One region of the Enterococcus sp. S86.2 genome, then DNA from elsewhere that is predicted to be linked to it. Evidence: a T-box and tRNA genes for the amino acid it is inferred to sense, from the RefSeq annotation. Region 1 holds a T-box; the other holds one or more tRNA genes.
What was found. The T-box of region 1 lies ahead of ileS (isoleucine--tRNA ligase). A T-box ahead of a tRNA ligase gene usually reads a tRNA of that ligase, here a tRNA-Ile.
Positions count from the first base shown of each region.

Region 2: it has a tRNA-Ile gene. The T-box ahead of ileS (isoleucine--tRNA ligase) is inferred to sense a tRNA for this amino acid. The anticodon was not compared.

Region 1 covers NZ_CM206813.1:950,474-965,507, forward strand. The annotation lists gene murG (undecaprenyldiphospho-muramoylpentapeptide beta-N-acetylglucosaminyltransferase) at 1-994, shown strand, start outside; gene AC6R0T_RS04360 (cell division protein FtsQ/DivIB) at 1,005-2,099, shown strand; gene ftsA (cell division protein FtsA) at 2,248-3,576, shown strand; gene ftsZ (cell division protein FtsZ) at 3,601-4,839, shown strand; gene AC6R0T_RS04375 (YggS family pyridoxal phosphate-dependent enzyme) at 4,864-5,541, shown strand; gene AC6R0T_RS04380 (cell division protein SepF) at 5,556-6,092, shown strand; gene AC6R0T_RS04385 (YggT family protein) at 6,163-6,372, shown strand; gene AC6R0T_RS04390 (YlmH family RNA-binding protein) at 6,393-7,175, shown strand; gene AC6R0T_RS04395 (DivIVA domain-containing protein) at 7,194-7,955, shown strand; T-box leader at 7,939-8,149, shown strand; gene ileS (isoleucine--tRNA ligase) at 8,223-11,015, shown strand; gene gltB (glutamate synthase large subunit) at 11,270-15,034, shown strand, end outside.
Region 2 covers NZ_CM206813.1:349,335-364,368, reverse strand. The annotation lists gene AC6R0T_RS01625 (alpha/beta hydrolase) at 1-43, opposite strand, end outside; gene AC6R0T_RS01620 (MDR family MFS transporter) at 191-1,657, opposite strand; gene metK (methionine adenosyltransferase) at 1,817-3,007, opposite strand; SMK box riboswitch at 3,005-3,081, opposite strand; tRNA gene AC6R0T_RS01610 (tRNA-Glu) at 3,174-3,245, opposite strand; tRNA gene AC6R0T_RS01605 (tRNA-Ile) at 3,255-3,328, opposite strand; tRNA gene AC6R0T_RS01600 (tRNA-Phe) at 3,375-3,447, opposite strand; tRNA gene AC6R0T_RS01595 (tRNA-Asp) at 3,452-3,524, opposite strand; tRNA gene AC6R0T_RS01590 (tRNA-Met) at 3,542-3,615, opposite strand; tRNA gene AC6R0T_RS01585 (tRNA-Ser) at 3,664-3,753, opposite strand; tRNA gene AC6R0T_RS01580 (tRNA-Glu) at 3,770-3,841, opposite strand; tRNA gene AC6R0T_RS01575 (tRNA-Ser) at 3,850-3,937, opposite strand; tRNA gene AC6R0T_RS01570 (tRNA-Ile) at 3,966-4,039, opposite strand; tRNA gene AC6R0T_RS01565 (tRNA-Gly) at 4,056-4,126, opposite strand; tRNA gene AC6R0T_RS01560 (tRNA-Asp) at 4,128-4,203, opposite strand; tRNA gene AC6R0T_RS01555 (tRNA-Met) at 4,222-4,295, opposite strand; tRNA gene AC6R0T_RS01550 (tRNA-Ser) at 4,344-4,433, opposite strand; tRNA gene AC6R0T_RS01545 (tRNA-Ile) at 4,462-4,535, opposite strand; tRNA gene AC6R0T_RS01540 (tRNA-Met) at 4,549-4,622, opposite strand; tRNA gene AC6R0T_RS01535 (tRNA-Ala) at 4,656-4,728, opposite strand; tRNA gene AC6R0T_RS01530 (tRNA-Pro) at 4,743-4,816, opposite strand; tRNA gene AC6R0T_RS01525 (tRNA-Arg) at 4,831-4,904, opposite strand; tRNA gene AC6R0T_RS01520 (tRNA-Leu) at 4,915-5,000, opposite strand; tRNA gene AC6R0T_RS01515 (tRNA-Gly) at 5,021-5,092, opposite strand; tRNA gene AC6R0T_RS01510 (tRNA-Thr) at 5,103-5,175, opposite strand; tRNA gene AC6R0T_RS01505 (tRNA-Leu) at 5,182-5,263, opposite strand; tRNA gene AC6R0T_RS01500 (tRNA-Lys) at 5,274-5,346, opposite strand; tRNA gene AC6R0T_RS01495 (tRNA-Val) at 5,350-5,422, opposite strand; rRNA gene rrf (5S ribosomal RNA) at 5,431-5,546, opposite strand; rRNA gene AC6R0T_RS01485 (23S ribosomal RNA) at 5,625-8,538, opposite strand; tRNA gene AC6R0T_RS01480 (tRNA-Ala) at 8,717-8,789, opposite strand; rRNA gene AC6R0T_RS01475 (16S ribosomal RNA) at 8,874-10,433, opposite strand; gene lysS (lysine--tRNA ligase) at 11,061-12,560, opposite strand; gene dusB (tRNA dihydrouridine synthase DusB) at 12,736-13,746, opposite strand; gene hslO (Hsp33 family molecular chaperone HslO) at 13,739-14,626, opposite strand.

The sequences.
Region 1 (15,034 bases):
GTATGTTGGTGGAAAAAAAGGATTAGAAAATAAAATTCTACCAAAAACGGATATTCCTTTTAAAACGTTAGAAATACAAGGATTTAAGCGCAAGTTGTCTTTTGATAATGTTAAAACACTGCAACTTTTTTTTAAGAGCATCAAAGAAGCAAAACAAATTTTAAAAAACTTTAAACCTGATGTTGTAATTGGAACAGGAGGCTATGTTTCTGGTGCGGTAGTTTATGCTGCTGCCAAGATGAAGATTCCCACAATTGTTCACGAACAAAACAGTATTCCAGGGATAACCAATAAATTTTTAAGTCGTTATGCGACAAAAATTGGGATTTGTTTTAAAGATGCTGCCCAGTTTTTTCCTGCAGAAAAAACGGTATTGGTAGGGAATCCTCGTGCCAGTGAAGTTAGCAATACGCAAAAATCGGATATTTTAACAACGTTTGGTCTAGCAAAAGAAAAGCCTACCGTTTTAATTTTTGGTGGTAGTCAAGGGGCATTAAAAATCAATCAAGCTGTTACAGCTGCGCTCCCGATTTTTGCTAGTCGAGATTATCAGGTTTTATACGCTTCTGGTGAACGCTACTTTAATGAAATTAAAGATGTAGCAAAGATTGATTTAAGCCAGTTGACAAATGTCAGGGTTGCCCCCTATATTGATAAAATGGCGGCAGTGATGGTTTGCTGTGACTTATTGGTGGGACGTGCTGGTGCAACATCTATTGCCGAATTTACGGCTTTAGGCTTGCCAGCAGTTTTAGTTCCAAGTCCTTACGTGACCGCAGATCATCAAACAAAAAATGCGCAAAGCTTAGTCGATGCTAAGGCAGCACTAATGATTAAAGATGATGCGCTAACAGCTGAAACATTAGTTCGTGCTGTTGACGAAATTATGCAAGATCAAGCAAAACGCCAACAGATGGCTAAGGCCTCTAAGGCTGAGGGAATTCCAGATGCTAGTGAGCGTTTATATCAATTAGTTAAAGAAATTACAGTGTAAGTTAAAGGTGGTGACGCATATCAGTAAAAAAGACCAGTCCAAGCAAAAAGGTGAGAATTCTGATGTTCATGCAGTGGATCTGACGCCCTGGCAAAAGGCCAACTTGGAGTATCGGAAAAAAAATGGTCAAGATGCGCCGTGGTCGCCAACAGTCATTGATGGGCAAGAAAAAGAAGAAGTGCAGTTACCCGAAAATGCGAGCGACTTACCAGCTGAGGGAGGATCGTTAAATCCTAATGGTTCTTTTGCCGATCGGCTGCCAAAATTGAAATATGAGCGCAATTCGGTTCTTTATCGCCGCTTAGCAATTATCATCACGCTGTTTTTGATTCCGTTGTTATTTGCTCTTTATTATGTTTCACCATTAAGTAAATTATCCGCACTTCATGTGGTGAAAAATGATGCCGTCTCAAAGGCTGCTGTGACAAAAGCGGCAGACTTTAAACTGAGTCAAGGCCTGTGGTCGCAATATTTTCAGCGTAGTAGTAATGAAGAGAAGATAAAAAAAGCACTACCACGTGTTAAAAATGTGGCAATCTCAATTGAACATTTCAACGAATTTAAACTAGCGATTACCGAATATCAAGAAGTGGCTATTTTAGAAAAAGGCGACAGTTATGCCCCTGTCATTGAAAATGGGAAAGTTTTAGCAGAGACAGTCAAAGAACCAGCTAAAAACTTACCAATTTTAGAAGATTTTAAATCGCAAAAACGAATTCTAGCTGTTTTAACGCAATATCAAAAACTTTCGCAAGAATTACGTTCTAGCGTGTCACAAATTAAATACACGCCAACTAGCGCTAATCAAGAATTGCTAAATCTATTAATGAATGATGGCAATACGGTGATTATTAATATCTCGAATTTAGCAGAACAATTAAAATACTATCCTCAAGTTGCTAAAGAATTAAAAGGCAAAGGGGTAGTGGATATGGAAGTGGGGATTTTCACTTATCCTTATCCCAAAGAAGAAAAAAAAGCTACTACAAAAACCAATGAAACAACAACCGCAAATGATACTACCAATCAAAATGAAACTAATGAAAATACAGCAGAAAATGAAAGCCAAAGTGAAACAAATAATAACAGTCAAATAGGCCAATAAAAATTTCAAATATTTTTCATAACGTATTTCTAAAAAGTCGATTTTTGTGGTATTATTGTTAGCAGTGAACAAAATATTAAACTGATAGATAAAAACGAACCTTTACTGTTCGATCTATATGGAAATTTAGTAGGAGGGAATCCCATTCATGGCAAAAACGGGAATGTATGTCGGCCTTGACATTGGAACGACTTCAGTCAAAGTTGTCGTTGCAGAGTATGTCGAAAACCAAATGAATATCATTGGTGTAGGCAACGCCAAATCTGAAGGTATTAACAGAGGGATTATTGTCGATATTGAAAAGTCGGTTCAAGCAATTCAACGGGCCGTCAAGCAAGCAGAAGAAAAAGCAGGTATCCAAATTCGCAGTGTGAGCGTTGGTGTTCCAGCAAACTTATTAGAAGTAGAAAACTGTCAAGGAATGATTGCTGTTAACAGCGAATCAAAAGAAATTACAGATGAAGATGTACGTAATGTTGCTTCAGCTGCTTTAGTACGTTCAGTTCCTCCTGAAAGACAAATCATTACGATTTTGCCGCAAGAATTTACTGTGGATGGCTTTGAAGGTATTAAAGATCCACGGGGGATGATTGGTGTACGTCTAGAAATGTTCGGCGTTGTTTTCACCGGCCCTAAAACAATTTTACACAACATTCGTAAATGTGTTGAAAAAGCAGGACTTCATTTAAATGAAATGGTGATTACACCACTTGCTTTAACAGAGTCTATTTTATCTGATGGTGAAAAAGATTTTGGTACGACTGTGATTGATATTGGTGGCGGTCAAACGACAACTTCAGTTATGCATGATAAACAATTGAAATTCACCCACGTTAACCAAGAAGGCGGGGAATATGTTACAAAAGATATTTCAACTGTTTTAAATACTTCATTTAACAACGCTGAAGCACTAAAAATCAATTATGGGGATGCTTATCCAGAGCGTACTTCTGCTAGCGAAGAGTTTCCAGTAGATGTCATTGGTAAATCTGAACCGGTTAAAATTGATGAACGCTATTTAGCAGAAATTATTGAAGCGCGGATGGAACAAATCTTCAACAAGTCTAAAGAAGTACTAGACGAAATTGATGCGTTAAGTTTACCAGGAGGTGTCGTTTTAACAGGCGGCGCTGCAAGCTTACCTGGTGTGGTAGACTTAGCCCAAGAAATTTTTGGCACAAATGTGAAATTGTACGTGCCAAATCACATGGGATTACGTAACCCAGTCTTTACTAATGTGATTTCAATCGTAGACTATTCTGCTAACTTAAGTGAAGTTTATCAATTAGCTAAAACGGCTGTAACAGGGGAAAAAACACAACCTGCAACAAGCCATGAAGCACCAGTTCCTGTTACACAAGAGCAAGCCTATGATGAATATGACGGCCAAGAAGATACTTATGAAGAAACAAATGAATCTACTGGCGAAAGCGTTAAAGATAAAGTAAAAGATTTCTTTTCGAATATTTTCGACTAAACCCAAGCAGGAGGAATAAACATTATGGAATTTTCAATTGACAATACCGTAAATGACGGCGCAGTCATTAAAGTTATCGGCGTCGGCGGTGGCGGTGGCAACGCAGTCAACCGAATGATCGAAGAAAACGTTAAAGGTGTAGAGTTCATCGCAGCTAATACGGATGTGCAAGCCTTAAAAAATTCAAAAGCAGAAACAGTTATTCAATTAGGTCCTAAATATACACGTGGTCTTGGTGCTGGTTCACAACCTGAAGTTGGCCAAAAAGCCGCTGAAGAAAGTGAAGAATCAATTCGCGAAGCCTTAGATGGTGCAGACATGATCTTCATCACCGCTGGTATGGGTGGCGGTACTGGTACTGGTGCTGCTCCAATCGTAGCAAAAATCGCCAAAGAACTTGGCGCATTAACTGTAGGTGTTGTGACACGTCCTTTTACTTTTGAAGGACCAAAACGCGGCCGCTTTGCAGCTGAAGGTATCGCACAATTAAAAGAAAATGTGGATACATTATTAATTATTTCAAACAACCGTCTATTAGAAGTTGTTGATAAGAAAACGCCAATGTTAGAAGCTTTCCGTGAAGCTGATAATGTTTTACGCCAAGGTGTACAAGGCATTTCTGATTTGATTACAGCTCCGGGTTACGTGAACTTGGACTTTGCTGATGTGAAAACAGTTATGGAAAACCAAGGTACTGCTTTAATGGGGATCGGGGTTGCCTCTGGTGAAGATCGCGTAATCGAAGCGACGAAAAAAGCTATTTCTTCGCCATTGTTAGAAACTTCAATCGATGGTGCTGAACAAGTCTTATTAAATATCACAGGCGGCTTGGATATGACTTTATTTGAAGCACAAGATGCTTCTGATATTGTTGCAAATGCTGCAACTGGCGATGTAAACATTATCTTAGGTACTTCAATTAATGAAGAATTAGGTGATGAGATTCGCGTAACAGTAATTGCAACAGGAATTGATCCAACAAAAAAAGAAAATAAAGGCCGCACTTCAAGACAAAATCAAATCCACAGCATCCCACAAAAACCGGTTTTAGATATGGAACAAGCAAAACCAACACAACCTGAAGATGATAATGCTTTTGGTGATTGGGATATTCGCAAGGAGCAAACAGTGCGTCCTAAAGTTGATGATACACAATTTGAAAATATCGAAAAGAAAGAATTCGATACATTTAATCGTGACGATGTAAAATCTGGTGATGATGACGAATTAAGTACACCACCATTCTTCCGTCGCAAACGTTAATTAAAGCTTTGGAGGTAAGAGCACATGATTGCTGAGAACTTGCGGGAGGTCCGACAAGAGATACAGGAGTCATGTGCTCTTGTTGGTCGTGATGAAAAAAGTGTCCGGTTGGTTGCCGTGACGAAAACTGTCTCCAGCCAGGTAATGCGCCAGTTAATTGCGCAAAATGTTTTGGATCTAGCAGAAAACCGGACAGATGTTTTCTTAGAAAAAAAACAAGAATTAGCCGATATTAACACGATTTGCTGGCATTTTATTGGCAATTTACAGCGGAGAAAGGTAAAATTAATTATAAATAAAATAGACTATTTCCATGCTTTAGATAACTTAAGCTTGGCGGCTGAAATTCAAAAAAGAGCGGAGCATGTAATTAAATGCTTCGTAGAAGTTAACGTTTCTGGTGAAGCGTCAAAACATGGCGTCACACCGGCAGAACTTCCTGAATTTATTGCTGCTCTTTGTGCTTATGATAAAATCCAAGTCGTAGGTCTGATGACAATGGCACCATTTGGAGCTAAGGTAGAAGAACAACGCGCTATATTTGGAAAGCTACGGCAGCTGCAACAAGAAATTGAAGCAGCCAATTTAGTCTATGCTCCCTGTCATGAATTAAGTATGGGAATGAGTAATGACTTTCCAGCAGCTATTTATGAAGGGGCAACATTTATTCGTGTCGGTACGGCTTTAGTCAAAGATGCCTAAAAGGAGGAGTTATCATGTCGATCTTTAGTAAAGCGGCAGATTTTTTCGGTCTATCAGAAGATAGCTATGAAGAATATGAAGTGGCCCCTGCGGTCAATGGTTATGAAGAAGCAGTTGTTGAAGAACTTCCGGTTGAAAAATCAAATCCTGTAACAAATCATGAACCTGTCTATGAAACACCCAAATCAGATAAAAAAGTTGTTTCGTTACGGCAAAATATGAAGACACCTGTAACGCCTAAACGGCAACAGCCGGTAAATACAAGTAAAAATACGGCTGGAAAAATTACGATTTTAGAGCCGCGTAATTACCATGAAGTAAAAAAGATTGCCCAACATATTTTAAATGGAGAAGCAGTCTTAGTTAATTTTCAATCAGTTGAAGAAGATCAAGCAAGACGAATCGTAGATTTTCTAACCGGAACAGTCTATGCTCAAGATGGCGACATTAAACGCGTGGGGGACGAAATTTTCTTATGTACGCCCTATGATGTTGAAATTGACGGTCAAGGAACTTTTCCAACTGAAACGGATTTATACGATTTAAATTGAGGAGGCAATTGCCATTTTTAGGTTATTGAGTTTATTTAGAGATGCCGTTTATTTATATTCGGTTTTACTAATGATTTATGCTTTACTGTCTTGGTTTCCAGGCGGTTATCAATCAGCGATTGGTCGCTTTTTGCGGAAAATTTGTGAACCATATTTAAGTTTATTCGATCGTCTTAATTTAACAATTGGGCCGATTGACTTAACGATTGCTGTTGCAATTATCGTGTTAAATTTGGCCAGCCAAGGCCTAACGACTATATTAGTCAATATTATGTATTAAGAAATGAGGGGTGGGAGTCAATGAACGTAAATGTCTATCAACATTTTCGGGCTGATGAACGCCCTTTTATTGACGCTGTAACCGATTGGATTGAACAAGTGCAAATGCAATATGCACCGTATTTAACCGACTTTTTAGATCCGCGTCAAGCGTATATCGCGCAAACGTTGATTCGTCAGGAAACAGAATTGAAATTTATGTTTTATGGCGGTTATGAACAAGCTGAAAGACGGCGTTTATTAATTTATCCGGATTATTACGAACCCTCTTTAGACGAATTTGATATTGCCGTTTATCAAGTGCACTATCCTGTTAAATTTGCCAATTTAAGTCACGGTAAATTATTAGGTACTTTAATGGGTACTGGAATTAAGCGGGAATATTTCGGTGATATTATTAGTGATGGTACAGCCTGGCAAATCTTCATTGCAAAAGAAGTTGCTAGTTTTGTTGCCTTACAACTTACTAAAGTCGGTAATGTAACAACTCGCCTAGAAGAAGTGCGTTATACAGAGATTTTAAAACCCAAAGACAGTTGGGAAGAAGAAAAAACCACGGTTTCTTCTTTACGTTTAGACACAGTAATCTCTACTGTTTTCAACATTTCCCGCCAACGGGCCAAACAATTGGTGGAAAGCGGGAAAATCAAAGTCAACTGGACAGAAACGCTGCGACCAGATTTTATGTTAGATTTACTAGACATTATTTCAGTACGAGGCTTTGGTCGTATTCAGCTGCAAGGAATTGAAGGTAAAACCAAAAAAGATAAAATACGCTTAACATTAGGTGTTTTAAGAAAATAAGTAAAGGTGGTAGAAAAAATGGCATTAACTCCATTAGACATTAATAATAAGACCTTCGCAGTAAAAATGCGGGGATATAATCAAGATGAAGTAGACGACTTCTTGGATTTAGTTGGTCGTGATTATGAAGAATTACTTCAAAAGAATCGTGAAATGGAAAAAGCTTTAAAACATGCAGAAGAAAAACTGGAATATTTCAATGAATTAAAAGACGCCTTAAACCAGTCTATCATTGTAGCCCAAGATACTGCTGATAAAGTAAAAACGAGTGCCAGCAAAGAATCTGAAGTAATTGTTACCTCAGCGCAAAATCGTGCCGATGAGTTAGTTTCAAGTGCTGAAAAACACGCCCATGAATTAACCACCGCTGCAGAACAAAAAGCTAAAGAAATTTTAAATGATGCTAGCGAAAGTGCGCGTCAACTTGCAACAGAAACCAATGATTTGAAAACCAAAACACGCGTTTTCCACCAAAACTTAACATTAATGTTGCAATCTCAATTAGAACAAGTGAAAAGTCCAGAATGGGATGAAATTTTGAAGCCATTTGCAAGCTACGTTCAAGATGGCCACGAAGCTTTCCAACAACTAATGGAAAAAGAACTTGACAAAGAAAATCCAGATGAAGTAAACTCAAACAGTGATATGACTGAAAATCAAGTCGATATCGTAGAAGCTAGTGAAAAAATCATTACACCAAGTCAAGAAATTCCTGCGGTCAACACATTAGACGATGCCAAAGAATTATTAAATAAAATTGAAGAAAAAGACCAAAAATAGAACAGAAAAGTTTTTAGCATTTCTAAAGCGAGTCGGTGACAGTGAAAGACCGATGAACCCTACTAAAAAAAAGATCCTCTATTGGTTTTAATGTTGAATGAAGTAAACATTGACGTGTGATTCACGTTAACAATCACAAAGAAGTACAGTTTTGTACAAATTTGGGTGGTACCACGACAACGTTCGTCCCTTTTTGGGGATGAGCGTTTTTTTATACACTTTTTCACAGTTGCTAACTGTAAAAATAAAGGACAGGAGCGGATATTCATGAAGATGAAAGAAACATTACATCTAGGTAAAACCGGTTTTCCAATGCGAGGCAATTTGCCAAACCGGGAAAAAGAATGGCAAAAAAATTGGGAAGAAGCTGACTTGTATGGGCAACGCCAAAAATTAAACGAAGGTAAACCTTCTTTTGTTTTACACGACGGTCCGCCATATGCCAATGGGAATATTCATATTGGTCATTCATTAAATAAAATTAGTAAAGATATTATCGTCCGCTTCAAATCAATGTCTGGTTTTCGGGCGCCATATGTTCCTGGTTGGGATACACATGGTTTACCAATCGAACAAGTTCTAACCAATAAAGGGATTAAACGTAAAGAAATGACAATGGCAGAGTACCGGGAAAAATGTCGGGAATATGCGATATCACAAGTTGATAAACAACGTAATGACTTCAAACGACTAGGTGTTGCTGGTGATTGGGATAACCCCTATGTTACCTTAGACCCAGCCTATGAAGCAGCCGAAATTCGCGTTTTTGGTAAAATGGCAGAAAAAGGCTATATCTATAAAGGTTTAAAACCAATTTACTGGTCACCATCAAGTGAATCTTCTTTAGCTGAAGCCGAAATTGAATATAAAGATGTGAAATCACCATCAATTTATGTTGCCTTTAAAGTAGTAGATGGCAAAGATTTGCTAGATACGGACACTTCATTTGTAATTTGGACAACAACCCCTTGGACCTTACCAGCAAATCTTGGTATTTCTGTTAATCCAACCTATACTTACGTACAAATTGAAGCCGATGGAAAAAAATATGTCGTTGCCAAAGACCTATTAGATACCGTTAAAGATCAAATTGGTTGGGAAAATGTCAAAGTTTTACAGGAATTTCCAGGTACAGCAATGGAATATATGACGGCAAAACATCCATTTTACGATCGGACCTCACTTGTAATGTGTGGAGATCATGTTACGCTAGATGCCGGAACTGGTTTAGTTCACACTGCTCCAGGACATGGTGAAGATGACTACATCGTTGGTAAAAAATATGGACTAGAAGTTTTATCACCAGTTGATAATCGTGGTATGTTTACGGCTGAAGCACCTGGTTTTGAAGGGATGTTTTACGACAAAGCAAACCCAGAAGTTACCAAGTTATTAGATGATAAAGGTGCATTATTAAAACTAGACTTCTTTACCCATAGCTATCCTCATGACTGGCGAACAAAAAAACCAGTTATTTATCGCGCAACACCACAATGGTTTGCTTCAATTGATAAATTTAGAAGCGATATTTTAACTGAAATCGAAAAAGTGGATTGGATTATTCCTTGGGGAAAAACACGTCTTTACAACATGATTCGCGACCGTGGTGATTGGGTGATTTCCCGTCAACGAGCGTGGGGTGTACCATTGCCAATTTTTTATGCGGAAAATGGGGAAGCAATCATCACACCGGAAACAATTGAACATGTTGCTGAATTATTTGCCGCTCATGGTTCAAATATCTGGTTTGAAAAAGAAGCCAAGGAATTATTACCTGCAGGCTTTACACATCCTGGTTCACCAAACGGAGAATTTACGAAAGAAAATGATATTATGGATGTTTGGTTTGACTCAGGTTCATCCCATGAAGCAGTCTTACGTCAACGGCCCGAATTAAGCTTTCCTGCGGATATGTATTTGGAAGGCTCTGACCAATACCGTGGCTGGTTTAACTCAAGTATCACTACCAGTGTTGCCATCAATGGCGTAGCACCTTATAAAGCCGTCTTATCACAGGGCTTCACGTTAGATGGCGAAGGTCGGAAGATGAGTAAATCTTTAGGCAATACCATCGCTCCTGAAAAAGTTATCAATCAAATGGGCGCAGATATTTTACGCCTGTGGGTAGCAAGTGTGGATTATGAAGCTGATGTACGGGTCTCAATGGATATTTTGAATCAAGTTTCAGAAGTTTACCGTAAAATCCGTAACACGATGCGCTTCTTGTTAGCTAATACAAATGACTTTGATCCAAAAGCTGACGCTGTGCCTTTTGAAGAATTACGCTCGGTTGATAAATATATGACAGTACGGTTAAACCAAGTTATAAAGACAATCTTAGAAGATGGCTATGAAAAATATAATTTCTTACACATCTATCGTACCGTGATGAATTTCTTAACAGTAGACTTATCTTCTTTCTATTTAGACTTTGCCAAAGATGTCGTCTATATTGAAGCTGAAAATGACCATGCGCGTCGCGCGATGCAGACAGTCTTTTATCAAGCAGTCGTTGCTTTGACAAAACTTTTGACACCAATCATCCCGCACACAGCTGAAGAGATCTGGTCTTACTTACCAGAAGAAGAAGATTACGTTCAATTAGCAGAAATGCCCGGCTATAAAGAATTTGCCAACCAAGATGAATTACTTGATCTGTGGAGTGCCTTTTTAGACTTTAGAGATAGTGTATTAAAAGCTTTAGAGCAAGCCCGAAATGAAAAATTAATTGGTAAACCACTAGAAGCAAAAGTAACGATTTATCCCAATGAACAAGTTGCTGCCCTTTTAACTGCAGTCGATAGCAATTTGGCGCAATTACTAATTGTCGCAGAAGATTACTTTAAAGTTGAACAAGTTGGTAGCCTTGTTCCAGAAAATGCTATGAAATTTGAAGACGTTGCGATTTTAGTTGAAAAAGCAGATGGTCATGTCTGTGATCGTTGCCGTCAAGTTAGAAAAGAAGTCGGCAGTGATAGTGCCTTACCAACCTTATGTCACCACTGTACACAAATCGTCAAAGAAAATTACCCTAATGAAGTAGCTGAAGGAATCGAATAAAAATTTAAAGTCGCCAATCCCGGCTTTTCATGTTATAAATAAGGACCTGGAATGTCTTACATTTCAAGTCCTTATTTCGTCTCTGTTTTTTTAAGCGGATGTTATATTTTACGAACGTTTCTAAAAAAAAACGATGAAAATTTTTGAAAGTAATTGCAGTGTTGTGAAAAACAATGTAAACTAGTAAAAATTAGAATTTTCAGAAAATAAAAAAAGTAGGTGCTTGCGTGGAAAAAATTGCAGAAAAAAACTTGATGTACGACCCCAAGTTTGAAAAAGATGCGTGTGGGATGGGCTTTATCGCACAAAAAGATGGCAAGCCCTCTCACCAATTAGTTGAACATGCCTTAACGATGTTAGAGCGAATGAATCACCGTGGTGGGACTGGTGCTGAACCAGACACTGGTGATGGTGCAGGCATTTTAATGGCTTTACCAGATCGTTTCTTTCAAAAAAAAGCCCAAGAAGCTGGAGTAACATTGCCTAAAAAAGGCGAGTACGCAGTAGCAATGTTATTTTTACCTAAGGATAAAATACAAAAAGAACAAATGACTAATGTTTTAATACAGGACATTTTACAAGCGGGGTATGATGTTTTGTGGGCGCGGGATGTACCCTTTAACTTTTATGAATGTGGCCCTGGCGCTCAAGCTGTTATGCCGAATTTTTTACAATTATTTATTGAAAAACCGATGGATGTGAAAAGCGGCCGCGCTTTTGAAGACCAACTATTTCGTTTGCGCCGGAAAATTGAAAAATCATACAATCCAGATGAGCTGGTCATTTGTAGTTTGTCTGCCAAAACAATTGTTTATAAAGGGATGTTACATGCTTACCAAGTAGGCCTTTTTTACCCAGATTTAAAAGATGCGTCAATGGAGACGAGCATTGCCTTGACTCATTCTCGTTTTTCTACCAACACATTTCCAAGTTGGGACCGCGCACAGCCTTTTCGTTTTTTGGCCCACAATGGGGAAATCAACACACTTCGAGGTGCAGAAAATTGGATGCATAGCCATAAAATTGAAGTCTACAACAAAGACAATTCAGATTCGGCAAAACTAGAGAACTGTTTAGAATATTTGTATCGTAACGGCCGCGATATTCCCCATGCATTAATGATGATGGTACCAGAAGCCTGGTCAAAAGAAGCCAATTTAACCAAGGAACTACAAGCCTTTAATGAATACAATGCGAGCTTTATGGCGCCTTGGGATGGACCGGCTGCATTATGTTTTACCGATGGTGAAATTGTTGGGGCAGCTTTAGATCGAAATGGATTACGGCCTTCTCGTTACTCCATTACAAAAGATGGGTTAATTGTGGTTGCTTCAGAATCCGGGGTAGTCGATTTAGCCCCAGAAGATGTACTTGAAAAAGGTGTTTTAGGACCGGCTAATCTGTTTTTAGTCGATACAAAACAAGGAAAAATTTATCGTAACGAAGAAATTCGTCAAAAATATGCTACGGCTAAGCCTTATGAAACATGGCTAAAAGAAAAGCGAATCAATTTAAACGAAATAAAAACACCAAAGAAAAAAAGCAACCCCTTGTCAGAAAAAGAAATCCGACAATTGTGGCAACTCAATGGGTATACTGACGAAATTTTACGTACCGTCATTGTACCAATGGCTGAAAATGGAGAAGAACCTGTTATTTCGATGGGATTTGACTCACCGCTAGCAGTTTTAAGTGAAAAACCACAATCTTTATTCACATACTTCAAACAACAATTTGCCCAAGTGACCAATCCGCCTATTGATGCTATTCGTGAAAAAATGGTAATTGGGACAGAACTTTTCCTCGGTAGAGATAGCGATATTCGCAAAGATCAGGCTGAAAATTGTAGTAAAGTAAAAATTGACAGTCCAATTTTAAGTACAGCAGACTTTGAAAAGTTATTAACGGTCGATCAAGATCAACAAAAAACCGTGGTTCAATCTATTTTGTATCCAGTAAATGAAGATGATCCCAACAGTTTGCAGCAAGCTTTAGAACATGTCTTTAAAGAAGCGGAAACAAAAATCGATAATGGCGGAACGATTATCGTTTTAAGTGATCGCAATCGCCAAAAAGGGGAAATGGCAATCCCAATTTTATTAGCAGTTTCTGGGTTGCATAACTATTTAGTTTCTCGTGGAAAAGGATCACTGGCTTCAATTGTGGCTGATACTGCTGAGGTTTGTGAAGTACATCACTGTGGCATGTTAGTCGGTTATGGTGCTAGTGGTGTACATCCTTATTTAGCCTATGCTTCTTTACTAGCTTATAATTTAAGTGATAAAGTGGAAAATTTTCGCAAGGCTTGTGAAAAAGGTCTCATTAAAGTGATGTCGCGGATGGGTATTTCCACTGTCGCAGGCTATCACGGGGCACAGTTATTTGAAGCAGTAGGAATTTCCAGTACAGTAGTAGAACAATATTTTACTGGTACGGCTAGCCGGATTGGTGGCTTAAGTTTGGCCCAAATTGAAGCAGAATATTATGCTTGTTATCAACAAGCTTTTGGTGCTAATGCCAATGATTATTTATCTTCTGGTGGTAGTTATCAGTACAAAGCTGATGGCGAACATCACTTGTTTAATCCCAAAACGATTTATAATTTCCAAAAAGCAGTTCGTAGTGGGCGTTATGAACTCTATCAAGAATACGCCAAAGCTATGAATGAAGAAGCATTAGCAACACCTGCGACTTTGCGTTCGATGTGGGAGTTTAAAAATGTCCGACCGTCAGTAGACTTGGCTGAAGTGGAACCAGCTGCTGATATCGTGAAGCGATTTAAAGTTGGTGCTATGTCCTATGGTTCTTTAAGTGAAGAAGCCCATAAATGTTTAGCAGAAGCTATGAACGCTATTGGTGCGAAATCTAATAGCGGTGAAGGTGGCGAACATCGCGATCGTTTCAAACCACTGCCAGATGGACGAAACTTTAATAGTAAAATTAAACAAGTCGCCTCTGGCCGTTTTGGTGTGAATGCCGAATACTTAATGAGCGCTGAAGAATTACAGATTAAAGTGGCACAAGGGGCTAAACCCGGCGAAGGCGGACAATTGCCAGGCAATAAAGTTTTTCCTTGGGTTGCAGAAATTCGCGGTTCTACTCCAGGGGTTAGGCTCATTTCACCACCACCGCACCACGATATTTATTCCATTGAAGATTTGGCGCAATTAATTTATGACTTAAAAGCGATTAATCCTTACGCCAAAATCAATGTTAAGCTGGTCTCTTCGACTGGTGTGGGTACTATTGCAACCGGAGTGGTAAAGGCTGGAGCAGATGTTGTGGTAATCTCTGGCTATGATGGCGGAACCGGCGCATCTCCTAGAAACTCAGTGCGAGATGCTGGTCTGCCTTGGGAAATGGGTTTAACTGAAGCCCATCAAACATTGGCGCTAAATCAGTTGCGCCAACGGGTTATTTTAGAAACTGATGGCAAACTTATGACAGGAAAAGACATTGCCGTTGCCGCCTTATTAGGAGCGGAAGAATACAGTTTTGCTTCTTTAGCATTAGTGGCAGTTGGCTGTGTCATGATGCGGGTATGTAGTTTAAATACCTGTCCTGTCGGTGTCGCCACCCAAAATCCTGCCCTCCGACAATTCTTTGCGGGCAAACCTGAACACGTGATAAATGCAATGATGTTCTTAGCCGAAGATTTAAGGGAGATTATGGCGCAATTAGGTTTTAAAACGATTGATGAAATGATTGGTCACACCGAAGTGATTAAACCGCGTTATGTAGCAAAAGGTAAAGCAAAATCCCTTGATTTTTCTAAAATGTTAGCTACAACTGCCGGTATTGAACGAAAAGTAAGTGATCCTTTCTTGGAAAAACGGCAATGGCCATTGCTAGATGATTATGCTAAAGCGGCAATTGAAGCCAAACAAACCGTAACAGTAAAAGAAAATATCAACAATGTGAAACGCTCTGTGGGCGCGCGCATGGGAGGCTGGATTGCTGAACGTTTTGGCAATTACGCCTTAACGCCAGGTTTATTGAAATACGAGTACGAAGGAATT
Region 2 (15,034 bases), 600 kb from region 1:
AATTTAAAACATTTGAATAAATATTTGCTTGTATAAATGCCAACTTTTGCCACCTCGACTTTTCAATGTCTCGTTTTCCAAAATGATAACGCCTGGCTGTCCTTGGAGAGGCTTGGGATAAATTTCTAAAGCAATTTAATAAAATTACATCCTCTTATCTGGCAGACAAACGCCCCGCTAAAATTCTTCTTCATTCCATTGTATCAGACTTTTTCAAAAATAGGGTCAAAACCAAAGCCGCAACAATTAAAATAGCCCCCGCCAAATAGACACCATGTAAACTAGCAAAAAGAATCCCCCGCAATGTTTCCCGTAAACCCGATGCCAAAAGTTTTGCTGTCTGAGGATTTACCAATTGATTCATGACATCATTTTTATTTGCCACTGTCACACTTTGCAACTTAGCTGCAGTAATCCCATTTAATAAGATACCAAAAACAGAGACCATAATCGTTTGGCCAATCGTCCGCGCTAACGTATTAAAAGAAGTGGCTACCCCCATCTGTTCCGGCAAAACGCTACTTTGCGCACTAACCGTACAGGTCACCGTCACCGCCCCCAAACCAATACCGAGAATGGTTGAGATAGCAAAAAACCAAAGCCAATTTGTGTGTTGGGGCACCACGACCAAACAAACCGCCCCAAAAAGCGTTATGATTATTCCTCGAAGCAACACCCGTTTAACCGCAATCGTTGCCATCCAACGTCCTGCCAAAAACGAACCCACTAACCACAATAACGACAATGGTGCCAAAACAAGTCCGCCAATTCCAGCCGAAAGTCCCAGCACACCTTGCATCCACATCGGAATATAAACATCTACCCCAATTAAAAAGCCACTAGCTAGCGCTGCTACTAAGTTCACCACCACAAATAAAGGCTGTGTGAATAAGTGTAACGAGATAACGGGATCTTCTGCGCGCTTTTCTGCATAAACAAACAAAATCCCTGCTGCAACTGCTACAATTGCTAAAACAATAACTTTAACAGATAAACCTTCATCACCTAAAAACTGGAAAGCTAACAATAGTGCTAATAACAGACCCATTAAAGATAGACTACCAAAAATATCCATCTTCTTTTGCTGATGCCTTACTTTTTCTTCTACCAAATAAAGCCAAATTAAAATAATCAAAATAATTCCAATTGGTACATTAATAAAGAAAATCCAGTGCCAACCGATGGTATCTACGATAATGCCACCAGCTAATGGACCGACTACCGAGGCAATTCCCCAGGCAGTACTGTTTAACCCCAGCACCTTCGCACGTTTTTCTTTATCATACAAATCACCAATAATCGTCAATGCTACTGGCATCATCGCGCCAGCTCCCATTCCTTGAATGGCTCTGGAAATAATCAACGTCAGCATCGTATTAGATAGACCACAAAGCGCCGAACCAATAATAAATAGTACGGTTCCTAAAATGAAAATTGGTTTACGACCGATTTTATCAGCTAATTTCCCATAAATCGGTGTTAACATGGCATTGGTTAATAAATAGATTGAAAAGACCCAGTTCATAATTTCAATGCCGTGTAATGAGCCGACGATTGTTGGCATAGCCGTCGTTACGATTGTTCCTTCCACCGCTGTCATAAATGTTGCCACAAAAACAGCAACCGTAACTAGCGTAACATTTGTTTCTTTTTTCATTTTTAACCTCCTCAACTAAACTTAAACTCTCTTTTTACAACAACTGGCAAAAAATTGCATTTAAATTTTCGTATCTCTTTTTTAAAAGCTATTTTCCTCAAAGAAAAGCCGCTATCACCTAAGCAATAGCGGCCAAAAAAATCAAGTAAACAATCAGTATTATGCGTTCACACTAGCTAGCAATGCGTCTACTTTATCCGTGTGTTCCCATGGTAAATCAACATCAGTCCGACCAAAATGGCCATAAGCTGCTGTCTGACGATAAATCGGACGACGCAAGTCCAACATCTCAATAATGCCAGCTGGACGTAAATCAAAGTTTTCACGAATTGCTTCAATTAATTTTTCATCACTGACAGTACCAGTTCCAAAAGTATTAATTGAAATCGAAACAGGTTGTGCTACACCGATTGCGTAAGCCAATTGTACTTCAACTTTGCTAGCAAGTTTAGCCGCCACAATATTTTTTGCAATATAACGAGCAGCATAACTAGCCGAACGGTCAACTTTAGTAGCATCTTTACCAGAAAAAGCACCGCCACCATGACGGGCATATCCCCCGTAAGTATCTACAATAATTTTACGACCTGTTAACCCGGCATCTCCTTGTGGCCCACCAATTACAAAGCGTCCCGTAGGATTGATAAAGTATTTTGTATCTTCATCTAATAATTCACTTGGGATAACTGGTTCAATAACTTTTTTAATCACATCTTTACGGATTGTCGCGTTGTCAGCAGCATCATCGTGCTGTGTGCTAATTACGACTGTATCGATTCGTTTAGCTTTACCAGCTTCATCATATTCTACCGTCACTTGCGACTTTGCATCAGGACGTAAATATTTAAGTTCACCATTTTTACGTAGCTCTGCTAAACGACGAACTAATTTATGACTTAAAGAAATTGGCAATGGCATTAATTCTGGTGTTTCATCACAAGCAAAACCAAACATTAAACCTTGGTCGCCTGCTCCAATCTCATCAATCATCGCATCTTTATTATCGCGACTTTCCAAAGCGGCATCTACGCCTTGTGCAATATCAGGTGATTGTTCATCAATTGCTACTAAAACAGCAACTGTATCCCCATCAAAGCCAAATTTAGCGCGTGTATAACCGATATCTTTAATCGTATTTCGAACGATTTTTTGAATATCTACATAAGCCGATGTCGAAATTTCACCAAACACTAAAACTAAACCCGTTGTTACTGAAGTTTCACATGCTACACGAGCAGTTGGATCCTTCGCTAAAATTGCATCCAAGATTGCATCACTGATTTGATCAGCCACCTTATCTGGATGTCCTTCAGAAACAGATTCTGAAGTAAATAAATGTCTTTCTGTCATGATGATTCCCCCTAATAATATTCGGTTACAAGGCATCTTCGCAGTGCGAATCCTCTCGGGAACTTGCAACGTTTGTAGTATAGCAGATTTAATCAGATAAAGCTCGCTTATTTTATTATATTTCCTAATAAAACAAAAAAAAGAAGATACACGACGTATCTTCTCATGATCCGTACGGGATTCGAACCCGTGTTACCGCCGTGAAAGGGCGGTGTCTTAACCGCTTGACCAACGGACCAATCATTAATGGGCCTAAATGGACTCGAACCATCGACCTCACGCTTATCAGGCGTGCGCTCTAACCAGCTGAGCTATAGGCCCATATAAAACTAAACAACTTTTTCAATGAAATACATTAAAAAAGAGATGGCGCGGGACAGAATCGAACTGCCGACACATGGAGCTTCAATCCATTGCTCTACCAACTGAGCTACCGAGCCAAAACGGTCCCGACGGGACTCGAACCCGCGATCTCCTGCGTGACAGGCAGGCGTGATAACCACTACACTACGGGACCAGGGTTTAGTTTTATAATTGCGGGAGCAGGATTTGAACCTACGACCTTCGGGTTATGAGCCCGACGAGCTACCAGACTGCTCCATCCCGCGATAATATAAGTTTTACTAACTCTCTACATAAATATAGAATTGTAGCAAAGGAGGATAAGGGATTCGAACCCTTGCACGGTTTTACCCGCCTGACGGTTTTCAAGACCGTTCCCTTCAGCCGGACTTGGGTAATCCTCCAAAAAAAAAAAAAAAATGACCCGTACGGGATTCGAACCCGTGTTACCGCCGTGAAAGGGCGGTGTCTTAACCACTTGACCAACGGGCCAGCTAGAACGGAGAAGGAGGGATTTGAACCCTCGCGCCGGTTTCCCGACCTACACCCTTAGCAGGGGCGCCTCTTCAGCCACTTGAGTACTTCCCCAAAAACCAAAAATGTTTTGATTTTGTAATGGGCCTAAATGGACTCGAACCATCGACCTCACGCTTATCAGGCGTGCGCTCTAACCAGCTGAGCTATAGGCCCATATTTAAAAACTAAAAGCGGGTGACGAGAATCGAACTCGCGACAACAGCTTGGAAGGCTGTGGTTTTACCACTAAACTACACCCGCATGGCGGTCCCGACGGGACTCGAACCCGCGATCTCCTGCGTGACAGGCAGGCGTGATAACCACTACACTACGGGACCAGGATTTAGTTTTTAAAATTGCGGGAGCAGGATTTGAACCTACGACCTTCGGGTTATGAGCCCGACGAGCTACCAGACTGCTCCATCCCGCGATAATATAAGTTTTACTAACTCTCTACATAAATATAGAATTGTAGCAAAGGAGGATAAGGGATTCGAACCCTTGCACGGTTTTACCCGCCTGACGGTTTTCAAGACCGTTCCCTTCAGCCGGACTTGGGTAATCCTCCAAAAAAATCAAATCTACAATGCCACGGATGGACCTTGTAGGACTCGAACCTACGACCGGACGGTTATGAGCCGTCTGCTCTAACCAACTGAGCTAAAGGTCCAGGCTCTAAAAAATCGCGGCGGAGGGGATCGAACCCCCGACCTCCCGGGTATGAACCGGACGCTCTAGCCAGCTGAGCTACACCGCGAATAATCACTTTATTATTACTATTAAAATGATATGGAGCCTAGCGGGATCGAACCGCTGACCTCCTGCGTGCAAAGCAGGCGCTCTCCCAGCTGAGCTAAGGCCCCTTATTTCTTTTAAATCGGGAAGACAGGATTCGAACCTGCGACCCCTTGGTCCCAAACCAAGTGCTCTACCAAGCTGAGCTACTTCCCGTTAAATTATTACTACGCGCCCAAGAGGAGTCGAACCCCTAACCTTTTGATCCGTAGTCAAACACTCTATCCAGTTGAGCTATGGGCGCATCTTTCTAATGCCGAGGACCGGAATCGAACCGGTACGGTGATCACTCACCGCAGGATTTTAAGTCCTGTGCGTCTGCCAGTTCCGCCACCCCGGCTTTTTTACTTTTTAAAGTAAAGCGGAAAACGGGGTTCGAACCCGCGACCCCCACCTTGGCAAGGTGGTGCTCTACCACTGAGCTATTTCCGCATGGTTTTGATGCCGGCTAAAGGACTTGAACCCTCGACCCTCTGATTACAAATCAGATGCTCTACCAACTGAGCTAAGCCGGCCTTTTATGCGGGTGAAGGGACTTGAACCCCCACGCCGTAAGGCGCCAGATCCTAAATCTGGTGCGTCTGCCAATTCCGCCACACCCGCATATTTCTTATGAGCCGTACAGGGCTCGAACCTGTGACCCTCTGATTAAAAGTCAGATGCTCTACCAACTGAGCTAACGGCTCATATGGGGGTTAACGGGTTCGAACCGCTGACCCTCTGCTTGTAAGGCAGATGCTCTCCCAGCTGAGCTAAACCCCCATAAGTTCGCGTGGCGACGTCCTACTCTCACAAAGGGAAACCCTTCACTACAATCGGCGCTAAGAAGCTTAACTTCTGTGTTCGGCATGGTTACAGGTGTATCCTTCTCGCTATCGCCACCACACTATTTAATTAAGTGAATTTCATTCACTCAAAACTGGATCTTGAAGTTTTTCAAAACTCTTCCGAGTTTTCTTTTACTTTGGTTAAGCCCTCGATCGATTAGTATCAGTCCGCTCCATACATCACTGTACTTCCACTCCTGACCTATCTACCTGATCTTCTCTCAGGGATCTTACTTTCTTTAAGAAATGGGAAATCTCATCTTGAGGTGGGCTTCACACTTAGATGCTTTCAGCGTTTATCCCTTCCCTACATAGCTACCCAGCGATGCCTCTGGCGAGACAACTGGTACACCAGCGGTAAGTCCATCCCGGTCCTCTCGTACTAAGGACAGCTCCTCTCAAATTTCCAACGCCCGCGACGGATAGGGACCGAACTGTCTCACGACGTTCTGAACCCAGCTCGCGTGCCGCTTTAATGGGCGAACAGCCCAACCCTTGGGACCGACTACAGCCCCAGGATGCGACGAGCCGACATCGAGGTGCCAAACCTCCCCGTCGATGTGGACTCTTGGGGGAGATAAGCCTGTTATCCCCAGGGTAGCTTTTATCCGTTGAGCGATGGCCCTTCCATGCGGAACCACCGGATCACTAAGCCCGACTTTCGTCCCTGCTCGACTTGTAAGTCTCGCAGTCAAGCTCCCTTCTGCCTTTACACTCTGCGAATGATTTCCAACCATTCTGAGGGAACCTTTGGGCGCCTCCGTTACCTTTTAGGAGGCGACCGCCCCAGTCAAACTGCCCATCTGACACTGTCTCCCACCACGATTAGTGGTGCGGGTTAGAGTGGCCATAACACAAGGGTAGTATCCCACCATTGCCTCCTTCGAAACTAGCGTCCCGATCTCTACGGCTCCTACCTATCCTGTACATGTGGTACAGACACTCAATATCAAACTACAGTAAAGCTCCATGGGGTCTTTCCGTCCTGTCGCGGGTAACCTGCATCTTCACAGGTACTAAAATTTCACCGAGTCTCTCGTTGAGACAGTGCCCAAATCGTTACGCCTTTCGTGCGGGTCGGAACTTACCCGACAAGGAATTTCGCTACCTTAGGACCGTTATAGTTACGGCCGCCGTTTACTGGGGCTTCAATTCGTACCTTCGCTTACGCTAAGCACTCCTCTTAACCTTCCAGCACCGGGCAGGCGTCAGCCCCTATACTTCATCTTTCGATTTTGCAGAGACCTGTGTTTTTGATAAACAGTCGCTTGGGCCTATTCACTGCGGCTGACCTTGCGGTCAGCACCCCTTCTCCCGAAGTTACGGGGTCATTTTGCCGAGTTCCTTAACGAGAGTTCTCTCGCTCACCTTAGGATTCTCTCCTCGACTACCTGTGTCGGTTTGCGGTACGGGCCGTTGTCTTCTCACTAGAAGCTTTTCTCGGCAGTGTGACATCAGAAGCTTCGGTACTATTATTTCCCTCCTCATCACAGCTTGTCCTTATAGAAATAAGCATTTGACTCATCTCAAGACTTACTGCTTGAACAGACATATCCATCAGTCTGCACTTCTTAGCCTCCTGCGTCCCTCCATTGCTCAAACAAATACAACGGGTACAGGAATATCAACCTGTTGTCCATCGCCTACGCCTATCGGCCTCGGCTTAGGTCCCGACTAACCCTGGGCGGACGAGCCTTCCCCAGGAAACCTTAGTCATTCGGTGGACAGGATTCTCACCTGTCTTTCGCTACTCATACCGGCATTCTCACTTCTAAGCGCTCCAGCAGTCCTCACGATCTACCTTCAACGCCCTTAGAACGCTCTCCTACCAATACACCTTCGGTGTACTCCACAGCTTCGGTAGTATGTTTAGCCCCGGTACATTTTCGGCGCAGGGTCACTCGACTAGTGAGCTATTACGCACTCTTTAAATGGTGGCTGCTTCTGAGCCAACATCCTAGTTGTCTGTGCAACCCCACATCCTTTTCCACTTAACATACATTTTGGGACCTTAGCTGGTGGTCTGGGCTGTTTCCCTTTCGACTATGGATCTTATCACTCACAGTCTGACTGCCGAATATAAATGAATGGCATTCGGAGTTTATCTGAATTCGGTAACCCGAGATGGGCCCCTAGTCCAAACAGTGCTCTACCTCCATCATTCTTAACTTCGACGCTAGCCCTAAAGCTATTTCGGAGAGAACCAGCTATCTCCAAGTTCGTTTGGAATTTCTCCGCTACCCACACCTCATCCCCGCACTTTTCAACGTACGTGGGTTCGGTCCTCCAGTGCGTTTTACCGCACCTTCAACCTGGACATGGGTAGATCACATGGTTTCGGGTCTACGACTACATACTCATTCGCCCTATTCAGACTCGCTTTCGCTGCGGCTCCGTCTCTTCAACTTAACCTCGCATGCAATCGTAACTCGCCGGTTCATTCTACAAAAGGCACGCTATCACCCATTAACGGGCTCTAACTTGTTGTAGGCACACGGTTTCAGGATCTATTTCACTCCCCTTCCGGGGTGCTTTTCACCTTTCCCTCACGGTACTGGTTCACTATCGGTCACTAGGGAGTATTTAGCCTTGGGAGATGGTCCTCCCGGATTCCGACGGAATTCCTCGTGTTCCGCCGTACTCAGGATCCTCCTAGGTGCCTTCCAAATTTCGCCTACGGGGTTTTTACCCTCTTTGACTGACTTTTCCAAGTCATTCGACTATCTGAAAGAACTACCATATTGGAGTCCTACAACCCCAAGATGCAAGCATCTTGGTTTGGGCTGTTCCCTTTTCGCTCGCCGCTACTTGGGGAATCGATTTTTCTTTCTCTTCCTGCAGGTACTTAGATGTTTCAGTTCTCTGCGTCTACCTCGTATACGCTATGTATTCACGTATACGTAACATCCTATAAAAGATGTTGGGTTCCCCCATTCGGAAATCTCTGGATCATAGCTTACTTACAGCTCCCCAAAGCATATCGGTGTTAGTCCCGTCCTTCATCGGCTCCTAGTGCCAAGGCATCCACCGTGCGCCCTTATTCACTTAACCTTATAAGACCTTACGGTCTGGTTTTGAGCAGTTCTTCTAGCGATAGAAGCTTACTCAAGAAAATAAGCAATTGAACTTATTAAAAAACTCATTCAACGCGGTGTTCTCGGTTTGTTTTGATTTTTTCTTCAAGTATCCAGTTTTCAATGAACAAAATCATGACAACCAATGTTGTCAATGGAGCCTAGCGGGATCGAACCGCTGACCTCCTGCGTGCAAAGCAGGCGCTCTCCCAGCTGAGCTAAGGCCCCATAGTGCTTTTAAATTGAGAGTAAACCCCTCAAAACTGAACAAAGACAAGTTACAAACTGTGTAGTTTCCGTAATATTCCTTAGAAAGGAGGTGATCCAGCCGCACCTTCCGATACGGCTACCTTGTTACGACTTCACCCCAATCATCTATCCCACCTTAGGCGGCTGGCTCCATAAAGGTTACCTCACCGACTTCGGGTGTTACAAACTCTCGTGGTGTGACGGGCGGTGTGTACAAGGCCCGGGAACGTATTCACCGCGGCGTGCTGATCCGCGATTACTAGCGATTCCGGCTTCATGTAGGCGAGTTGCAGCCTACAATCCGAACTGAGAGAAGCTTTAAGAGATTAGCTTAGCCTCGCGACTTCGCAACTCGTTGTACTTCCCATTGTAGCACGTGTGTAGCCCAGGTCATAAGGGGCATGATGATTTGACGTCATCCCCACCTTCCTCCGGTTTGTCACCGGCAGTCTCGCTAGAGTGCCCAACTAAATGATGGCAACTAACAATAAGGGTTGCGCTCGTTGCGGGACTTAACCCAACATCTCACGACACGAGCTGACGACAACCATGCACCACCTGTCACTTTGCCCCCGAAGGGGAAGCTCTATCTCTAGAGTGGTCAAAGGATGTCAAGACCTGGTAAGGTTCTTCGCGTTGCTTCGAATTAAACCACATGCTCCACCGCTTGTGCGGGCCCCCGTCAATTCCTTTGAGTTTCAACCTTGCGGTCGTACTCCCCAGGCGGAGTGCTTAATGCGTTTGCTGCAGCACTGAAGGGCGGAAACCCTCCAACACTTAGCACTCATCGTTTACGGCGTGGACTACCAGGGTATCTAATCCTGTTTGCTCCCCACGCTTTCGAGCCTCAGCGTCAGTTACAGACCAGAGAGCCGCCTTCGCCACTGGTGTTCCTCCATATATCTACGCATTTCACCGCTACACATGGAATTCCACTCTCCTCTTCTGCACTCAAGTCTCCCAGTTTCCAATGACCCTCCCCGGTTGAGCCGGGGGCTTTCACATCAGACTTAAGAAACCGCCTGCGCTCGCTTTACGCCCAATAAATCCGGACAACGCTTGCCACCTACGTATTACCGCGGCTGCTGGCACGTAGTTAGCCGTGGCTTTCTGGTTAGATACCGTCAAGGGATGAACATTTTACTCTCATCCTTGTTCTTCTCTAACAACAGAGTTTTACGATCCGAAAACCTTCTTCACTCACGCGGCGTTGCTCGGTCAGACTTTCGTCCATTGCCGAAGATTCCCTACTGCTGCCTCCCGTAGGAGTCTGGGCCGTGTCTCAGTCCCAGTGTGGCCGATCACCCTCTCAGGTCGGCTATGCATCGTGGCCTTGGTGAGCCGTTACCTCACCAACTAGCTAATGCACCGCGGGTCCATCCTCAAGTGACGCAAAAGCGCCTTTCAAATACTAAACATGTGTTTGGTATTGTTATGCGGTATTAGCACCTGTTTCCAAGTGTTATCCCCCGCTTGAGGGTAGGTTACCCACGTGTTACTCACCCGTTCGCCACTCCTCTTTTTCCGGTGGAGCAAGCTCCGGTGGAAAAAGAAGCGTTCGACTTGCATGTATTAGGCACGCCGCCAGCGTTCGTCCTGAGCCAGGATCAAACTCTCATAAAAAGTGTTTGAACAGTCATAGACTGTTAAGCTCAAATAAAAATTAACTTTGCTAGCTATTGCTTGCATGTTGTTTGCTTCTATAAAAGAAGCGCCCTACACATTGGTTCGTTTGCTTGCTTTGTTCAGTTTTCAAAGGTCTACTTGCGAAGTTAAATGTATTTATCTAACTTGCAATTGGTTGCTTTTTGAAATGTTTCAGCAACTCTTATATCTTATCAGCTGACTTAATTCCTGTCAACTGTTTTTTCAAAAAGTTTTAAAAACTTTTTGAAATGATATTTCAGAAGTTCGCCGCTCATCAAGCAACTCCGTTAGTTTAGCAAGTAGTTAGCTTGCTGTCAACAAGTTTTTTTGTTTTTTTCAAAACTTTTTTCTTGTGATTTTTGAAAATAGCCAAGTCGCTAACGGACAAGTAATAATATACCAACTAAATCGTATCAGGTCAACGATTTTATCTATATTTTTTTGTTTTTTTGTATACCCGATTAATATAAAGTTGCTACATCATAATCATTCGTGAATAAAGCTTTTTCAGTTTTATTATTCACTTGTTTTTCGCTGGTAAATCATAAAAAAAGAGTTCTTGAAAACCAATTTGAAACTGGTTTTCAAGAACTCTTAGAAATTCTAGCGCATTGTTGGGAATAATAATACGTCACGAATTGATTGTGCGTCTGTTAAAAGCATAACTAAACGATCAATCCCGATACCTAAACCACCGGTTGGCGGCATACCATATTCCAAAGCTTCTAGGAAGTCTTCGTCAACGCCATGAGCTTCATCATCACCAGCTTCACGTTGTTTTTCTTGATCTTCAAAGCGAGCGCGTTGGTCGATTGGATCATTTAATTCAGTAAAAGCATTCGCAAACTCACGGCCAACGATGAACAATTCAAACCGATCTGTAAAGCGGCCGTCTTCTGGATTTTTCTTCGCTAATGGTGAAACTTCTACTGGATGGCCATAAATGAAAGTAGGTTGAATCAAGGTATCTTCTACAAACGTTTCAAAGAATTCATTAATGATATGTCCAACTTCCATAGCATCTGTAATTTCAACATTGTGTTCTTTAGCTAAAGCACGTGCATCTTCTAAAGACATTTTTTGCCAGAAATCAACACCGGTTTGTTCTTTAATAGCATCTAACATATGGACGCGTTTGAACTCAGTGTCTAAGTCAACTGCTTTACCGTCATAAGTAAGTTTACCTGTACCTAAAACTTTTTGTGCAGCATTCCGAATGATACCTTCTGTTAAATCCATTACGTCACGATAATCGGTGTAGGCCGTGTACACTTCAATCATAGTAAATTCAGGGTTATGGGTTGTATCAATCCCTTCATTACGGAAGACACGACCGATTTCATAAACTTTTTCCATTCCACCAACGATCAAACGTTTTAAGTGTAATTCCAATGCGATACGCAAATACAAGTCCATATCTAATGCATTGTGATGTGTGATAAAAGGACGTGCAGCAGCACCACCAGCTTGGTTATGCAAGACTGGAGTTTCCACTTCCAAATAACCCAAACCATCTAAGTAACGACGAATTTCACTGATGATTTGACTACGTTTTGTAAAACGTTCAAAACTTTCCCTGTTTGCTACCAAATCCAAATAGCGCTGACGGTAACGTTGCTCTACGTTGGTCAAGCCATGATATTTGTCTGGTAACGGGCGCAATGCTTTTGATAATAAAATAAACTCACGCGCTTTGATTGAAACTTCACCCGTGTTAGTTTTCATAATTTGACCTACGACACCATAAAAATCGCCAAGATCTGCATGTTTAAATAATTCGTAGGCTTCTTCTCCTACTTCATCTTTACGCACATAGATTTGGACTTGGCCTTCACGGTCTTGTAAATGGGCAAAGCCTGCTTTACCTTTACCGCGCTTTGTCATCATACGACCTGCTACGCTAGCAGATAGGTTCATTTCACTTAATTCTTCTTTAGTCCGTTGATCAAACATTTCATGTAATTCTGCGGAATTGTGAGTGCGTTCGAAACGTTTTCCGAAAGGATCGATTCCATTTTCTTGCAGTGCTTCCATCTTCTGGCGACGCACCAGCATTTGATCGTTCAATTCTTCTTGTGTCTGTTGCTGTTGTTCCTCAGTCACGCGTTTTCCTCCTTGTTTTTTAGTTGAAGTAGTGGTTTATCCATTACAAGTTAAATTTTGTAACCCAAAAAAATTGCCAACTACTATAACTCTCTAGTCTATTCTTCCTTATAATGCCAATGAAACCAAAAAAAAGCAAGCCGAAAATCAGCTTCGGCTTGAAAAAAAGCTTAGATTAATGTGCGCTGTGGGCCAATTGCGCACCTTGTATTTTGGCGACAAAATCATCTAAAATTGCGACAATTGTTGCTTGATCTTCTGCTTGATTAACAGCTACTTTTGTTTTAGCTGCTCGCGGAATCCCTTTTAAGTAATAGGATGCATGTTGGCGAAATTCTCTTGCCGCTACCATCTCACCTTTTAAGTCAACTAAACGTTGCAAATGAACTTTAGCAGTTTGAATTTTTTCAGCTGGAGTTGGTTCGTCAATGAGCTCACCTGTAGCTAAATAGCGTTCGGTACGGTGAATCATCCACGGATTACCCAATGCTGCTCTACCAATCATCACACCATCAACACCGACTTCATCTAGCATTCTTTTAGCATCTTGCGGTGTTTTCACGTCACCATTACCCATAAAAGGAATACTAATGTTCTTTTTAACTTCTTTTAAAATATCCCAGTTAGCTTTTCCTTCATACATTTGTACCCGCGTGCGACCGTGCATTGCGATTGCTGACGCCCCGCCAGCTTCGGCAGCTTTCGCATTTTCAACAGCAAAAACGTGTTGATCGTCCCAGCCAATTCGCATTTTAACGGTAACTGGGATATTCACTGCGCTTGTTACTGCTGCTACCATTTCATGGACCTTGTTGGGATCTAGTAACCACTTCGCACCAGCTTCGGCTTTAATAACTTTGTTAACCGGACACCCCATGTTGATGTCAATGATATCTGCTTGGGTGTTTTCAGCAACAAACTTCGCAGCTTCAACTAAAGAATCTTTATTGCCACCAAAAATTTGAACGCTTAAAGGATGTTCGTTTTCATCAATGTAAAGCATTTCTAATGTCTTTTTGTTACGAAAATGAATTCCTTGGTCACTAATCATTTCACAGACTACTAAGCCTGCGCCAAATTCTTTGACCGTTACTCGAAATGCGGCATTGGTAATCCCCGCCATTGGCGCCACGACAACCCGATTAGGAATTTCCACGTTGCCGATTTTCCATGTTTGATTAGTCATTTTTTACTGCCTCCTGCATTAAAGCTTCCAAGTCTTTTTCCGTGTATTCATATTTATTACCACAAAACGCACAAACTGCTTCAGCGCCATGGTCTTCATCAATCATCGCTTTAATTTCATCAGGTCCTAAAGCAATAATCGCTTCAGCAAACTTGTCTTTAGAACAATCACACTTAAATTGGACGGATTTTTCTTCTAGGATCATTAAATCAGTGTCAGGTAATAACGCATCTAAAATTTCTTCTGGTTTTTTCCCAGCATCTAATAAATCAGAAACCCGTGGCATATTGGCTAAGTTGGTTTCAATAGCTGTAATGATTTCATCTGTAGCTCCCGGCATCATTTGCAGCATAAAACCGCCAGCAGTTTTAATACTATCGTCCGTATCCACTAAGACACTCAAACCGACAGCAGAAGGAATTTGCTCTGAAACAGCTAAGTAATAGGTGAAGTCTTCTCCCAATTCACCAGAAACAAGCGGTGTTTGACCAGAAAATGGTTCTTTTAATCCCAAGTCTTTAATAACGGTGAACATCCCTTTTGTCCCGACTGCTCCCCGTACATCAATTTTGCCAGCTTCGTTAAGGGGTAAACTTAAGTGAGGATTTTTAATGTAGCCTTTTACATCGCCATAACCATTACTATCCACCACAATCGCCCCAGCAGGACCATCTCCTTCTACTTTAACCGTTAATTTATCGTCACCTTTTAAAGTAGCCCCTAATAATAAACTTCCTACTAAGGTACGACCTAATGCAGCCGAAGACGTGTTCCATGTATCGTGACGTTTTTGGGCTTCTGTCACTGTTTTTGTAGCATCTACTGCATATGCTCGGACTAAACCGCCATAAGCCAATGCTTTAATTAAATAATCACTCATGATTTTGCTCCTTTGTCGTTTAATAATTGCGTGGTAAGTTAAAAGATAAATTTCACTTGCTGACAGTCCAACCTGCAACTGACTTGGCATTCATTTCTGAATCATACAAGGAAGTTGCATTTTTTTCAACTTTATCAGATTGAATTAAGAAAAAGTATGAAAAAACTCCCTATACTTTTCCACTCTTGTCATCCCCTTGCAAAAAACACCTGAAGGAATCCTTCAAGACTAAGCCATAAAACTAAAATTTCGATACATCGCTGCTTAGACGCAATAAAATTTTTGCTTATTGGCGATTAAGCGAGTTTGCAAAACCAGACATCGTTATAATGTCTGCTGTAATGTTTTTACTGGTGAAAAAAACTTATATTTTCTTATCTGGCAAAAAAGAGACCTCTTGCCATAAGA